Regions from separate parts of the Sphingobacterium sp. NGMCC 1.201703 genome, predicted to be linked through region 2. Evidence: riboswitches for the same ligand, from Rfam matches in the RefSeq annotation. Region 2 holds a riboswitch; the other holds the start of a gene.
The links. A riboswitch is a leader RNA that binds a small molecule or an ion and turns the genes downstream of it on or off. The one in region 2 is predicted to bind thiamine pyrophosphate.

Region 1 (3,158 bases), on a different contig from region 2:
GGTACTTGTCCAATCCAAGCCATTTGCCGTACCATATCCCCAGCCGCCGGTCGGAATGATATCGGGCAACACGCCGTTTTCCTGCTGCTCATCCCGATGATCCGCCATCCATTTCTCATAAACGGTAATCCCGTCAAAATTATAATAGGCGGTTTCAATTGCGAGGTGCCCATCCCCCGTCCAACCATTTTTCTCCCGTTGTGGGCAGTCCGTGGGATAACCCATCAAGTTGGACAGGTAGGCGTTGTTAGTCGCTTCCCACAACCCATTGATCAACGAAGAAGAGGTTTTCAGCTGGCCAATGGGCCGTACATCACTATGCATAAAATAAGCCGTAACAGCCGATTCATCCACTGCAATTGGTTCACTGCTGCTCAGCTCAACATAACGGAAGCCCTTATAGCCAAATTTCGCCATAAATTCATCCATTTTCCTGCCACTCAGTGTCAGGATATCGGTCTGAAAGGGTTCCAGATCTTTGTTTCCACGGTAATATACATCAATATTGGACTGATCCAAGCGGCCATTTGCCTGCACGCGTTCGCCATGCTTGATTTTGACCACCGTCCCGGCTTTCCCAGCGATCTTGATCTTCGTTACACCAGCCATATTTTGCCCCATATCAAAGACATAGGTCCTGTCATCGATTTTTTTTATTAATTTCGGTTTATACGATCTGACCAGCCGTATCGGTACCATCTGCTGGGAGACGATATTTGCGGAAGGTGGTTTCCGATACTGCACTGCATGCCATTCTGAATCATCAAAGGCTGCTGTATCCCATCCTGGCATTTCCAGACGGGCATCATAATGTTCACCGGTATAAATATTATTGTAGCGGATCGGTCCTGCCGCAGTCTTCCAGGTTTGGTCTGAACTTACTGTTTCTTCAGTACCGTCCTCATAGACAATACGCAAATCCAAACAAAATGTCGGACGATCCCGCCAGGGTGCCTTGTCAAAATTCCATACCGCCAGGGCTTGATGGTTATACCAGCCGTTTCCCAAAACAATAGCGAGGACATTGTCGCCCTGCTGAAGCTGTCCGGTCACATCTTCCACCAGATACAATGTGCGTTTATCAAACCGAGTATACATGGGATCAAGGCGGTGATCGCCGATTCGCTTGCCATTTATGGACAGCTCATAAAGTCCTGCTGCCGCAATATAGGCCCGGGCCGACTTGATTGCTTTGGCTGCTTTAAAAGCCTTTCTGAAATAAGGGGCCGCCTGTTCGTGAATGTCCTGCTTATCATTGATCCATTTTCCCTTCCAGTTCTGCATCCCCATCATCCCTGTTTCGAACGAGGCGATGGAGGATGTGCTTGGCTTTCCATTTTTGTCCCAGACAAGGACTCTCCAAAAATATTTTGTCTGCGGTTCCAAAGTCGATCCATCATACTGAACCAAGATGTCGGAATTAGACTGCTTTCCACTATTCCAAATACGGGATTTATTTTTCACTAGGGCTGTTGAATCCCTGTCTACCAAGATTTGATAAGCAGATTGCTTTGCGCCCTGTCGCTTATCATCCAGCTGCCAGCTTAAACGGGGATTTAATTTGTCTACACCCAAGGGGTTCTCCAAATGTTCGCATCGGAGTGCAATAGGTACACATTCTTTTTGCTGCTGTGCATGCAATAACGTCCCCATGCTCAGCATGATCATCAGTAAAGTCTTCCTCATATTTCGTAGATACATGTTGACCTCTTGTGTTTCCCACGATGAAAATAGAATGCGTTTCCTAAGAAATCAGGGATGAATTCAGCAGGTTTACAAAAGGACGTTAAATTGTTTTAGTTGATTTAAAAACGAATATATCAAATATTTTCAACATAATAAACAGCCTTGTCTTATTGCAACAGTATTTAAAATTAACAGGGATGTTTTGGATTTTTCATCAAAATAGTCCTATATTAGTTGCGACTTTAGGGGTGTCTGCATATGCGGGCTGAGATTTTACCCTTATAACCTGATCCAGATCATACTGGCGTAGGGAAAAGTAAGCTGTCTACAGGATACATTACCGTATCTTATTGTAGCCATTCCTAAAGTTTTACCAAAAAAATAAAAGGAATGGAACTTACAATCAATCATCAAATCCGATTTTTCGACCCCGCGCCAAATTCGCTAGCCGATCTTTTACAGGTTGAACTTTCCGGTAAAACACAAGGTGTCGCTGTAGCCGTCAATAACCAGGTTATTCCCAAAGACGATTGGCCAAACACATCCCTACGTGCCAGTGACCAGATTCTACTTATTACCGCTACGCAAGGTGGTTAACCATCTTTGGAACTTATTCAATATACCTAATTTCTCCTTAACATGACATCAGAAAAAATCACACAGACCGCTTTTCCAAACTCAACCAAAGTTTTTGTTCCTGGAACACTCTATCCCATTCAGGTCGCCATGCGCCAGATTTCGTTGAGCCCTACCAAATTAAGCAATGGACAGATCGAAGTCAACCCGCCAATCACCATTTATGATACCTCAGGTCCCTATACAGATGGAACCCAGGAAATTGATATTCGTAAGGGACTTCCCCGGCTACGGGAACAATGGATCCTAGACCGTGGTGATGTGCACCAGCTGGACGGTATCAGTTCGCGGTACGGACAAGAACGCCTAGCAGATACAAGCTTAGATGAGCTTCGTTTTGCCTACAGCCATAAGCCGAAAGTTGCGGCACCGGGAAAAAATGTAACGCAATTGCATTATGCCAGAAAAGGTATCATTACGCCGGAAATGGAATATGTCGCCATTCGTGAAAATCAACGTATAGCCCAACTAGCCGACAGTACACCCGGAATGGATCATCAGCATCCCGGGGAGAACTTCGGCGCCCGGACAGCTGGAAAATATATTACACCGGAATTTGTCCGGGAGGAAATTGCTGCCGGTAGAGCTATTATACCCAATAATATCAATCATCCCGAGAGCGAACCGATGATTATCGGCCGTAATTTTCTGGTAAAAATCAATGCCAACATCGGCAATAGCGCCGTCAGCTCCAGCATCGAAGAAGAAGTCGAAAAAGCAGTATGGGCCTGCCGCTGGGGCGCCGATACCATCATGGATCTGTCTACAGGCAAAAATATCCACGAAACCCGCGAATGGATTATTCGCAACTCACCCGTGCCGATCGGTACTGTTCC
Region 2 (3,158 bases):
AAAATCTTTCGATAAATAACGATTTAAAAAGCTCGGATATTTGTCTTATTTCGGGCTATTTACAGCCGTATCGATCAACAATATCCTGAGTAAAGGCTTCGAAAAGCTGAAAAGTTGCATTTCCTTTATACTTAGGATTATTTTAATAAATCAATGGTATTTTTGAATAAGTGCTTCTAAAAAGTACAGTTTTTTGACAAAAGGCTTGGGGGTTTACCAAAAACTATATTAAATTTGCATCAATCACAAAAACATGAGCAAAAAATCAAATAAAGAAGTTGACGTTGTTCTGATCGGCGCCGGTATTATGAGTGCTACTTTGGGGACTCTAATCAATGAATTAAGCCCAGACGTTAATATTGAAATTCTTGAGCGTTTGGATGTTGTGGCGGCTGAGAGTTCTGACGCTTGGAATAATGCTGGTACAGGTCACTCGGCCTTGTGCGAATTAAACTATACACCGGAGCAAAAAGATGGTTCGGTAAAGGTTGATAAAGCGGTTAAAATTGCCGAACAATTTGAAGTATCGAAGCAGTTTTGGTCATACTTGGTTGATAAAGGTATTATCGCCCAACCGGAGAATTTTATCCGCAGCATTCCACATATGAGTGCTGTTTTTGGTGAAAAAGATGTGAAATTTCTAAAGACAAGATGGGAGACAATGAATACCCAGACCTTGTTCAAGGGAATGGAATATACCGAAGATCCTGAGTTGTTAAAATCCTGGATTCCTTTGATGATGGAAGGAAGGGATGCAGGAGAGAAAATTGCTGCAACCAAGATGGACCTCGGTACTGATGTGAATTTCGGTTCATTGACGCGTGATTTGATTAATAACCTGGCAAAAAAAGAAAATATTTCAATATCCCTAAACCACGAAGTTGTCGATATCGAACGCGAAGACGATGGACGTTGGGAAATCGAAGTGAAGGATTTGAAAACCGGGGTGAAGAGAGAGCTAAAAGCGAAATTTGTTTTTATCGGCGCTGGAGGCCACTCCTTATTATTACTAGAGAAATCTGGTATCCCAGAAGCAAAAGGTTACGGTGGATTTCCTGTAGGAGGTCAATGGTTGAGATGTGTAAACGAAGAGATTATCAATACACATCATGCTAAAGTTTATGGTAAGGCATCTGTCGGCGCGCCACCGATGTCGGTACCGCATCTGGATACCCGGTATATTGATGGCAAGCAAGCCTTACTTTTTGGCCCCTATGCTGGTTTCTCTACCAAATTCCTAAAACAGGGATCTTATTTTGACTTACCTGCATCGATCAAATTATCCAATATCCGTCCGATGTTATCGGCAGGACTTGATAACTTGCCTTTGACCAAGTATCTGATTACTGAGGTCATGAAATCTCCTAAAGATAAATTAGAGTCTCTGAAGCAATTTATGCCAACTGCTAAATTGGAAGACTGGGTTATTGAAAAAGCCGGTCAACGTGTTCAGGTGATTAAAAAGGATGAGAAGAAAGGCGGGATTTTAGAGTTTGGTACAGAAGTGGTTTCGAGTGCAGACGGTTCTATTGCGGCGCTATTGGGTGCTTCTCCAGGGGCATCTACTTCAGTGGCGATCATGATTAGCTTATTGAAGAAATGCTTCCCTGAACGTGCTAAATCAGATGAATACCGCAAGAAACTACGGGAGATGATTCCTTCCCATGGCAAATCATTAAACGATGACGCTGAGCTTTGTAGGGAGACGCGTATACGCACGCATAAAGCGTTGAAATTAATTGATATCGATTAATTTCGATTTACAAAATATACTTATGGGGTGCTTTGGATGCATTGTCATCGAAGGCTGAGATTATACCCAATAAAAGCGATTGTGCAACCTTGTACAATCGCTTTTATATACCTGATCCGGATAATGCTGGCGTAGGGATTTTAATTTCAATAAAAACAGCTGTTTTTACCCGCCTAAGTTTATTATATAATATAAGAAATAATAAACAATTGAATGACTTCTGATACAATTTTTGATGCTTTAATCCAGCAAATACAACAAGCTAGCCTAGCTGAGTGGCTGGGGGTATGTTTTGGCATTTTGCAGGTTTGGTTTTCAAGACAAAATAAATCGATCAATTATCTCTTTGGGATAATAGGTATCATTATATCGGTTTATGTCTTATTCCATGCCAAACTATATGCGGAGATCCTGCTCCATGTTTATTATTTGGTAATGAGCATCTATGGTTGGATCTATTGGAAATATAGCAGTGACCGTGTTGTCCCAATCAGCCGCAATACAGCTGGAGATTGGTGGATTGTTGGTATTATCTGTATAGCGGGCTTTCTATCATTCTACTTTGGTCTGGTTCATTTAACCGATTCGGACGTTCCTGTTTGGGACTCTTTTGTTTCCTGTACAGCTTGGGCTGGGATGTGGTTGTTGGCGAAGCGCAAAATTGAAAATTGGATTTTATTGAACATCAGTAACCTGATGGCAATTCCTTTGCTTATGCACAAAGGTTTATTCCTATATGCTGGTTTAACCTTATTTTTATTTGTGATGGCTTTTAGTGGCTATTTTAATTGGCGGAGAATATTAAGTAATGAAAAGAAATATGCAACTGAGTGATGCGACTATCGCTGTACTAAGGGATCAGCAAATGAAAGGCATCCAACAGAAAAGTTTGTCTAGGGAGCAGTTAGCGTTGATTTATGATAACAAGTGGTTTAAAATTTGGGTACCACAATCATTGAACGGCTTAGGCCTGGATTTGGTCAATGGGCTTTCCCTTTTGAAGGAGCTGGCCTATTGGGATGGCGGATTGGCGTGGACAGTAACTTTATGTGCAGGTGCCAATCTTTTTGTCGGTTTTATTGATCAGCTGGTGGGACGGGATATTTTCGCTTCAAAACAGGTATGTTTTGGGGGGAGTGGGCAGATTGCTGGTGTCGCCGAACGTGAGCGTACATCTTATCGTCTGAAGGGGCTGTGGAAATATGCTACTGGAGCACCTCACTTGACGCATTTTACGTTGAATGCTTATATTCAGGAGAAAGGTCAGCCCATACTGGACGAGGATGGAAATCCCCTGGTGAAGTCTTTTTTTGTCGATCGCGAACAGGTGCTAATTCATTACGATTGGGATACATTTGGCCTGGAAGCGACAGCCTCGCATTCTTTTTCGCTGGACAATATATGT

Region 1: linked by a shared signal. The riboswitch ahead of thiS (sulfur carrier protein ThiS) and the one ahead of pnuC (nicotinamide riboside transporter PnuC) in region 2 are both predicted to bind thiamine pyrophosphate.

Annotation. Positions count from the first base shown of each region.
Region 1 covers NZ_JBLOHD010000001.1:1,119,059-1,122,216, reverse strand. Annotated here, with positions in the region: gene ACK8HY_RS04625 (family 78 glycoside hydrolase catalytic domain) at 1-1,686, opposite strand, end outside; TPP riboswitch at 1,921-2,016, shown strand; gene thiS (sulfur carrier protein ThiS) at 2,077-2,283, shown strand; gene thiC (phosphomethylpyrimidine synthase ThiC) at 2,326-3,158, shown strand, end outside.
Region 2 covers NZ_JBLOHD010000002.1:457,324-460,481, reverse strand. Annotated here, with positions in the region: gene ACK8HY_RS07245 (malate:quinone oxidoreductase) at 254-1,753, shown strand; TPP riboswitch at 1,767-1,908, shown strand; gene pnuC (nicotinamide riboside transporter PnuC) at 1,967-2,587, shown strand; gene ACK8HY_RS07235 (hypothetical protein) at 2,562-3,158, shown strand, end outside.